3 regions of the Priestia sp. LL-8 genome follow, and region 3 is predicted to be linked to each of the others. Evidence: riboswitches for the same ligand, from Rfam matches in the RefSeq annotation. Region 3 holds a riboswitch; each other region holds the start of a gene.

Region 1 (3,287 bases), 2.4 Mb from region 3:
ATTTTAGGCCTTGGCTGGTTAGTAACGCTTGTTATTTTTGATGCTATTTTATCACCAGGCGGTAACGGAAACATCTTTATGAATACAACTTCTCGTCTAGTTTATGCTTGGTCTCGTAATGGAACACTATTTAAACGTTTCTCAAAAGTAGATAAGAAAACAGGAATTCCACGTGCGTCACTATGGCTATCATTTGGAATGTCCGTATTCTGGACACTGCCATTTCCTTCTTGGGAAGCGCTAGTAAACGTATGTTCAGTAGCACTTATTCTGTCTTATGCTATCGCACCAATTTCAGCTGCAGCATTCAGAGTAAATGCAAAAGATCTTAAAAAACCTTTCAAATTAAAAGGCATGAGCATTATTGCTCCTGTTTCATTTATCTTCTGTTCATACATCGTATACTGGTCAGGATGGACAACAATTTCTTGGCTGCTAGGATCACAGCTTCTAATGGTTGTTATCTACGTAGCGTTTAAGAAATACGTACCAACTGACGTTGTGAAATTTGCACAGCAGCTTAAATCTGCTTGGTGGCTAGTTGCTTATTATATTATTATGCTTGTTATCTCTTATCTAGGTTCATTTGGCGGAGGACAAGGTGTGCTAAGCAACCCACTTGACTTAATTTTAATTGCTCTTGTTTCACTCGGTATTTTCTACTGGGCGAAATACACAGGTTTACCAAAAGCAGTTATCGATACAGATGATTAATAAAAAACACGGCATGAATTCATGCCGTGTTTTTCGTTTGTATAGGCGTGTACTCTATTTATTTATCAAACAGCCATGTTTTTAATATAGCAGCATACTCACGAAAGTAGGCTTGAAGTTTAATTGAATTTGGTGTCTTTGCGCCTAAAGGATAAACATCAAAACCTTGGCGCTTGGCAATAATAGAAGCGCGAAACAGATGAAAATCACTGCTAACAAGCACGACTCGTTTATCTTGAATATCAACTTTCTTTTTGGTGAAAATAAAATTCTCAAAAGTAGAAGTTGACTGATCTTCTTTTATAATGCGATTCTTTTTAATTCCTGCTTTTCGTAGAAAACGGTAGGCTGCCTCTGCTTCAGAAATTTCTTCATCAGATCCTTTTCCACCCGTTACGATAACTTTTGTTTGTTTATGAGTCTTTAAATAAGATAAAGCTGTTTTTGCTCGCTCTTTTAAACTAGGAGACATTTGATCACCATCTACTTTAGAACCTAAAACGAGGACATAATCTGCGTTTTGTGGAACAGACTTGTGGGCAGTTTGATACATACAAAAAGATATAATTACTATATAAAGAACAAGCGAACCAATAAAGGTATAAATCATTTTTTTCTTCAACTGTGAGCACCTTCCTAGCTATTTCATAAGATGTTTGGAAAATAATTGTTATTATAGCATACGAGACCCAAATAAGTATAAACACAGTAATATATAATAATAGAAGAAAATCGTTATTGTGAATGGTTATAAAATTCGTTACAATAAAGAATAAATGATTTTAAAAGTGCCTCTAAGGAGGATAATAGGGAAATCGGTGAGAATCCGGTGCAGCCCCCGCTACTGTAAATGTGGATGAACCTGCAAAGACCCACTAGTCAAACTAGGAAGGGTGCAGAAGTAAAATGAAGCATAAGCCAGGAGACCTGCTTTTAAAAACCCCTTATTTTTCGGTGGGAGAAATAAGTCAAGACAATGTGTTAATGAGCGCATGACCAAACCTTGACTTTTACAGTTAAGGTTTTTTTATGTGGTAGGGAGTGGATAAAGTGAAAAAAGGAAAACCTCTTATGATTCAAGGAACGCACTCAGACGCTGGAAAAAGCATGATTGCTACAGCATTTTGCCGTATTTTTAAAGAAGACGGCTATCAAACTGCACCGTTTAAATCGCAAAACATGGCGCTCAATTCATACATTACAATGGATGGAAAAGAAATTGGCAGAGCGCAGGGAATTCAAGCAGAAGCTGCTGGAGTAGAAGCAACAACTAATATGAACCCTATTTTAATTAAACCAACTCGTGATCATGAATCTCAAATTGTCGTTCATGGAAAGCCGCTTCGTAATATGTTTGCTTTTCAGTATCGGCAAGAATTTTTTAATGAAGGTTTGAACGTTATCACTGAGTCTTATAAAGAGCTTGCCAGTCATTATGATCGAATTGTGATTGAAGGTGCTGGAAGTCCTGCTGAAGTCAATTTGAACGATCGGGAACTGGTAAATATGCGCGTAGCAAAGATAGCCCAAGCGCCTGTTGTGTTAGTAGGAGATATTGATAAAGGTGGAGTTTTTGCGAGCCTAGTAGGAACTCTTCAATTGCTTCCAGCTGAGCACAAGCCCAGAGTTGTCGGGGTGTTAATCAATAAATTCCGAGGAGATTTAGAACTGTTAAAACCGGGGCTAAAGTGGTTTGAAGAATACACGGGCGTTCCGGTCCTAGGCGTTATTCCTTATATGCACGACGTGGAAATTGACGCAGAAGATTCATTATCCCTCAGAAATTACTCAACCCTTGTGAATCCGTTAAAAGAAATTGATATTGCGGTTATTTCGTACCCACGCATCTCAAATTTTACAGACATCGATCCTTTAAGCTTAGAAGAAGACTGTCATGTGAGGCTTGTAACCAAGCCATCACAACTAGGTACGCCTGATTTAATTGTTTTACCAGGAAGCAAAAATACGATTGAAGATGCGCAGTTTTTACAAGAAAGCGGGCTGGCTCTAGCCATTAATCAAGTCTTGAACGCAACGAACGCTCACGTTATTGGCATCTGCGGGGGATATCAAATGTTAGGCGAGACGATTACGGACCCCGATGCAGTAGAGTCCCGGATTGAATCTATTAAAGGGCTGGGTTTGCTTCCAGTGGAAACCGTTATGACAACCAGCAAAAAAACAGAAAGAGTTTCTGGATATGTTCAGTTAGAGAGTGAGAAGGTTTCGATTGAAGGCTATGAAATTCATATGGGAAAGACGGTTTCTAAAAGCATGACGGAAGCCTTTGCGGTGGTAGATGATCAAAAAGAAGGAACGGTTAAAGAAAACATCATTGGCACGTATGTTCATGATGTGTTTCATAACGATGCTTTGCGCAGAGCTTTGCTTAATCAAATTCGCAAACATAAAAAATTGCCACCTATTACGGATACATTCAACAGCCGTCTGCAAAAAGAGGAGTCTTTTTCAAAAGCAGCAGCATATGTGAGAGAAGCTGTAGATATGGAAAAGCTGTATCATTTAATAGACAACTATAAAAGCCCGGAGCAAGCACAAAAAGTATAGCTTGT
Region 2 (3,287 bases), 4.2 Mb from region 3:
CCATTTCTTATCCCATTGTTTTGAACTTCGTTACGCAGTTCACTCCACGCTTCGCTTGTGTATTTACGTGTTTCAAAATAAGCGCCTGACTCAAAATCTGAGCCTTTAAATAATGGATATGCGCCTTTTTCTTTAGCTAAGTTCATGCTTGCCTGTACGGTTAAGTAAGCAATTTGCTCATACAATTCATCGCAATATGCTACCGCTTCATCTGTTTCCCATGCTATTTTCTTTAAGGCAAGCAAGTGGTTCCAACCAAATGTCCCAAGCCCTACTGCGCGGTATTTTTGGTTTGTTAGTTTTGCTTGAAGTACCGGCAAATCATTTAACTCAATAACGTTATCAAGCATGCGTACTTGAATTGGAATTAAACGTTCAAGCACATCTTCAGTTACGGCTCTCGCTAAGTTAATAGAAGAAAGATTACATACAACAAAATCGCCCGGATTCTTTGTAATAATAATTTTTCCGTCTTCCGTAATTTCCTCCGTTACGACCGTTGTGCTTTGATTTTGCGTAATTTCTGTACATAAGTTGCTGCAGTAGATCATGCCCTCGTGGCGGTTTTGATTAGCTCTGTTAACCGTATCACGATAGAACATATAAGGCGTTCCAGTTTCAAGCTGCGAAAGCATAATGCGCTTGAAAATTTCAATAGCAGGTACTGTTTCTCTTGAAAGCTGTTCATTATTTACACACTCAGCGTAACGAGTGCGGAACGAACCGCTGCCTTCTTCTTCATCATAAAAATCTTCTAACGAGTAGCCCATCAGCGTACGAACTTCGTGAGGATCGAATAAGTGCCAGTCTTCACGTGCTTCTACTTTTTCCATAAACAAATCTGGCAAACATACGCCAGTGAATAAATCATGCGTGCGCTGACGTTCGTCACCATTGTTCAAACGCGCGTCTAAGAATGAAAAGATGTCTTTATGCCATACGTCTAAATATACGGCAATAGCTCCTTGTCGTTGACCTAGCTGATCGACACTTACAGCCGTATTATTTAGCTGTTTCATCCATGGAATTGTTCCTGATGATACGCCTTTAAAACCTTTTATATCACTTCCTCGGCTTCTAATATGACCGAGGTAGACACCAATTCCGCCTCCATTTTTACTAAGCGTGGCCAAATCTGTATTGCTATCATAAATACCGCGTAAGCTGTCATCAATCGTATCAATAAAGCAGCTAGATAGCTGTCCATAGCTCTTTCCTGCGTTTGAAAGTGTTGGTGTGGCAACCGTCATATATAGACTAGAAAGCGCCCAGTACGCTTCTTTTACTAATGCTGTTCGATTTTCTTTCTTTTCTTGAGACATCAGCGTCATAGCAATGATAAGAAAACGTTCTTGCGGTAATTCGTATACGCGCTTATCATGTGATGTCGCTAAATAGCGATCTGCTAATGTCAGCAATCCAATGTATGTAAATAAACGATCGCGTTCAGGAATAATGACTGAGGCAATTTCATTAATTTCTTCTTCTGTATATGTTTTTAATAGCTGTTTATTATAAATGCCAATTTTTGTTAGTTCTTGAATAAGCTGATAAAACGAACCGTACTTCTCTTTTTTATCGTAACCTCGGTTGTCCGCTGCTTTTCGATATAGTTCGTTTAAGTAGACGTCTGCCGCTACGTACGTCCAATCTGGTTCTTCCATTGAAATACGCTCTAAGGCTGCTAAAATTAGGACGTTTGCAACCTTTTCGTCCGTCATATTTTCCTTTACTGTAACAGTTTGAATAACCTTTTCCTCATACAAAGAAAAATCAAGCTGCGTAAATTCTTTTTTTAAACGTTCAATATATGCAGTTAATTCATGTAGAATTGTAGGCTTTAATGTATTCACCATAAAGATGGCTCCTCTCTTCACTTCAAAATAAAAAAATCGCTCACCGTACCTCGGTGAGCGAATAGAACGAAGATAGAAGAAGACACTAAGTCTTTTCTCAATCCTCGCTCTACCCTCTCACCTCCCGAAGAAGATAAAACGACATAAAAAAGGCAGGTCTCCTGACTTATGCTTCTTTTTACTTTAAGGCCTTCCCATGATGTTTAATCACAGTGGATCTCCTTATTTCATCAGCATTCACAGTTGCGGGGACAGCTTTGGATTTTCACCAAATTCCCTTTTAAGTCTTTTTATCAGACACCTTTTTCACTGGAAAACACAAAATATAGTATTTTATTATCAATTTCAAAACAACATATTGTGTTATGTTATAAACACATTATATAGGACAACTCAGAAAACTATCAACCTATTTTCAAAAATAATTTTGTTTTTTACGATAAAATCCTTCGACTTTTTTCATCAAACTATTCCATCATAACATGTTTTGACACGCTTGATGGAACAATGTGCTCTTTTTAAAAAATTTGTCTTATTTTTCTACTAAACATTGACAACCTCAATAAAAAAACCGTTTTTCATAAAAAACGGTTTTTACTTATTTGTATTCTTTTTCAAATGCTGTGATTGTTTTGATAAACTTTTTATCAATATCGTATCCTATCCCCGGTTTTTCCTTCACCTTTATTACTCCGGCTTCTACCTCTACTTCGGGCTTAATAATATCTTTTTCCCAATAGCGAGACGACGCAGAAATGTCACCTGGTATCGTGAAAGAAGGCAGTGTGGCAAGGGCAATGTTATGAGCTCGTGAAATCCCGGCTTCTAACATTCCTCCAACCCAAAGCCTTACACCGTGCTGGGCGCATAAATCATGAATTTGCTTTGCTACGGACAGTCCGCCAACTCGACCGATTTTCACATTGATAATCTTGCAGCTTTTTTGTTCGATTGCATGACGTGCATCTTCATAGCTCACAATACTTTCATCTAAGCAAATCGGCGTCTTCATTTGCTTTTGTAACAATCGATGATCAAGGATATCATCAGAACTTAACGGCTGTTCAATCATCATTAAATTCAATTCATCTAGTTTCTTCAATGAATCACTATCGCTTAACGTATAGGCTGAATTGGCATCAGCCATAAGAGGAATGCTTGGAAATTCATCTCGAATTTGTTTCAGTAGCTCATAGTCGGCACCCGGCTTAATTTTCACTTTAAAGCGCTTATAACCATCTTTCATGTACGTCTTTATTTGTTCTTTCATGATGGAAATATCATTTAAGCCAACTACCACGCCAGCTTCTACAGCAGGCCTTACTCCGCCAATTACTTCAGCTAACGGCTTATTTTGCCGCTTTGCATACAAATCCCATACAGCACAGTCCAAAGCTGCTTTAGCCATGTTGTTCCGCTTTAGAGGTTTGA
Region 3 (3,287 bases):
CATCTGTCAAATGAATGATACAATAAGCTTATATGCCGTTTTGAGTGGAAAAGCCATAAAAGAGTTCGGCGTACTAATTTTAGAACAACAATAAATTTACATAAAGATGTAAAGATTTAAAGGTTAAAAGAGAAATGTACAAAATCTGTAAAACAAAAGAACAGTTACGCGTTACACATAGGAGTAAAAGGTTCTTCACATGTTTTTTCGGATAAGAAGAGAAAGTAATTTTGATCATTGAGGAGGAACTTAGAATGTTTGGATTTGATGCAGATGTATCGCCACTAGTGCGAATTAAAGTAATTGGGGTCGGCGGTGGAGGAAATAACACCGTTAACCGTATGATTGAACACGGTGTACAAGGAGTAGAATTTATCGCCGTTAATACGGATGCTCAGGCGCTTAACTTATCTAAAGCAGATGTGAAAATGCAGATTGGTGCGGCATTAACGCGAGGATTAGGTGCAGGAGCTAATCCAGAAGTAGGAAGAGAAGCAGCCGAAGAAAGCAGAGAACAAATTCAAGAAGTGCTGCAAGGTGCAGACATGGTATTCGTAACAGCTGGCATGGGCGGAGGAACCGGTACTGGAGCAGCTCCGGTTATTGCTCAAATTGCCCGTGAACTAAATGCTTTAACAATTGGAGTAGTTACTCGCCCGTTCAAGTTTGAAGGAAATAAACGTACCAAGCAAGCAGTAGGCGGTATTACTGCGATGAATGAATCAGTAGATACTCTTATTGTCATTCCAAACGACCGTTTGCTTGAAATTGTTGATAAAAAGACGCCTATGCTTGAAGCATTCCGTGAAGCAGATAATGTTCTTCGCCAAGGTATTCAAGGTATTTCAGACTTAATTGCTGTTCCAGGCCTGATTAACCTTGACTTTGCTGATGTAAAAACCATCATGTCTAATCAAGGATTTGCGCTTATGGGTATCGGACGAGCTTCCGGATCAGACCGGGCAATTGAAGCAGCGAAAAAAGCGATTTCTAGTCCGCTGCTAGATGCATCGATTGATGGAGCAAGAGGCGTGCTGTTGAACATTACGAGCGGCAGCAGCCTGAGTCTTTACGAAGTACAGGAAGCAGCAGATATTGTCACGTCCGCTTCTGATCAGGACTTAAATATGATTTTTGGATCTGTGATTAATGAAGATTTAAAGGACGAAATGATGGTAACCGTTATTGCGACTGGATTTGATGATGAAGATATTTCACCATCAGCTTCTACTTCTAGAGTTTCAAGAGCACGCTACTAAATTAAATAACCAGCTTTTATGGTGGCAATTGTTTTTCAATTGCCTTAAAAGGGAATCCGGTGCAAATCCGGAGCGGTCCCGCCACTGTAACAAGGAGCCTTATGTCAAAAAGCCACTGTCTATTTAGAGACGGGAAGGCGGTATAAGGCAGTGACTTGAAGCCAGGAGACCTGCCATAAATTACAGCACACAATAACCTACGAGGATAGGGAGGTGTTTTGGCAGAATGAAAAATAGGATAAACAAGGGGATATGTTTATCTAATTTTGTTGTGAAGACAAGCACTTCTTTTTAGAAGTGCTTTTTTTTGTGTATTAAAATAGAAGGTGGAAAAATGAATGATAAATAATAAAAAGCTCGTATCTATATTAATTTTTGTTTTACTTTGTCTTACTGCTTGTACGCCTCATGAAGAGAGTATGAGTATAAAAGAAGGAAAGAAAACGAATAAAAGCGCTACATTTTTATTTAATTTCACCCCTGCAACCCTTGATCCTCATACCGATGATGATTATACGGCAGTCCGTGCAGGAGTGGGGGAGACGCTTGTCAAAATCAGCGACGATTTAAAAATAAAGCCTTGGCTTGCTGAAAAGTGGGAAACAAAAGATAACGGTCTTACGTGGACATTTACGATAAAAAAGAACATCACGTTTCAAAATGGAAAAGCGCTGGATGCAAATGCCGTGAGGTCTTCTCTTCAAAGAGCAATAACTCAAAGCTATGCGATGGGAAACGCTTTAAAAATCAAAGAAATGAAAGCGAATGGTCATACGCTCACAATTACATTAAAAGAGCAAATGCCTAAATTTCCTTCTGAATTAGTGCATCCAAATACAGCTATTATAGACGTTGATGCTTCTCATATAGCTAAGAAACCCATTGGCACAGGTCCATTTCACGTCTTATCTTTTGATCAAGGAAATCAAGTGAAATTAGAAAGGTATAAGGATTATTGGAATGGAAAAGTAAAGTTGAAAAGCGCGATCTTTGCATTTAACGAAGATGCTAATGCGCGAGTTGCTGCTCTTCAATCTGGAACAGCCGACATTATTTATCGCCCGCCTTTAGAAAGCTTGGGCACTTTACAAACAGATCCGTCTTTTAAGGTAAGTGGAGTACCTAGTGTGCGCACCCATTTATTGCTTTATAATCAAACCAATGACGCATTAGAAGACGAAAATGTACGAAAAGCTATCGATGCCTTATTGAACCGAAAAGAAGTTGTCAGCAGCATCATGAACAATCAAGCGGCAGCGGCTCGAGGGCCATTTTTACCCCAATTTCCGTTTGCCGATAATACTGCTAGTGATCAAAGAGGTATCGCATCTGCTAAAAGATACTTAGAGAAAGCAGGTTATCAAATCAAAAACGGAAAAACAATCAGAAACGGAAAGCCATTATCGCTCTCTCTTGTCACATACAGTTCTTTGCCAGAACTTCCTTTAATTGCGCAGCTTATACAGTCTAATGCGAAAGAGTTAGGAATCAATATTAAGATTCATCTCGTTGAGGACAGCGATGAATATTTAATGGCAAAAGACGATTGGGATTTAGCATTGTATAGCCTTATCACAGCACCTAGAGGAGATGCCAGCTATTATTTGAGTACGAACTATTTGCCGGGCGGTGGTTTAAATGCCAGCCGGATTAATGATGATAAACTAACAAAAATGATTCAGCAGTTAAATTCAACCGTAGAAGACGCAAAGCGAGATCAGTTAGCTAAGCAAGCAACCGCTTTGATTAATGGGAAAATGCTGACGTCATCGATTGTACATCCAAACATTGTTGTTGCTTATAATCAAAAAGTGAAAAACTGGACAACAAATCCAAGCGAGTATTATATGCTGACTCAGCATTTAGACATAACGCCATAGTCAATATTTTTGTTCCTATAGGAAAAAGAGAAAGTATACAATGACAGATAAAAGGATGTGACAGTAGACGTGCAAGAAGTACAAATGTATCAAATTAAAGAAGTAAAAGAAAAGGATGCTGAAGTGATTCAGTTTGTCATGAATATGC

Evidence for each region. Region 3 has a riboswitch for cobalamin ahead of nikA (nickel ABC transporter substrate-binding protein). Riboswitches for the same ligand answer to the same signal wherever they lie in the genome.
Region 1: another riboswitch for cobalamin. It lies ahead of U9R83_RS14815 (cobyric acid synthase); the one in region 3 lies ahead of nikA (nickel ABC transporter substrate-binding protein).
Region 2: another riboswitch for cobalamin. It lies ahead of U9R83_RS24370 (ribonucleoside-diphosphate reductase subunit alpha); the one in region 3 lies ahead of nikA (nickel ABC transporter substrate-binding protein).

Annotation. Positions count from the first base shown of each region.
Region 1 is NZ_JAZAQH010000001.1:2,922,857-2,926,143, reverse strand. It holds gene U9R83_RS14825 (APC family permease) at 1-714, shown strand, start outside; gene U9R83_RS14820 (YdcF family protein) at 773-1,336, opposite strand; cobalamin riboswitch at 1,484-1,663, shown strand; gene U9R83_RS14815 (cobyric acid synthase) at 1,756-3,282, shown strand.
Region 2 is NZ_JAZAQH010000001.1:4,670,578-4,673,864, forward strand. It holds gene U9R83_RS24370 (ribonucleoside-diphosphate reductase subunit alpha) at 1-1,856, opposite strand, end outside; cobalamin riboswitch at 1,991-2,176, opposite strand; gene menC (o-succinylbenzoate synthase) at 2,455-3,287, opposite strand, start outside.
Region 3 is NZ_JAZAQH010000001.1:485,160-488,446, forward strand. It holds gene ftsZ (cell division protein FtsZ) at 255-1,259, shown strand; cobalamin riboswitch at 1,262-1,451, shown strand; gene nikA (nickel ABC transporter substrate-binding protein) at 1,598-3,139, shown strand; gene U9R83_RS02605 (GNAT family N-acetyltransferase) at 3,209-3,287, shown strand, end outside.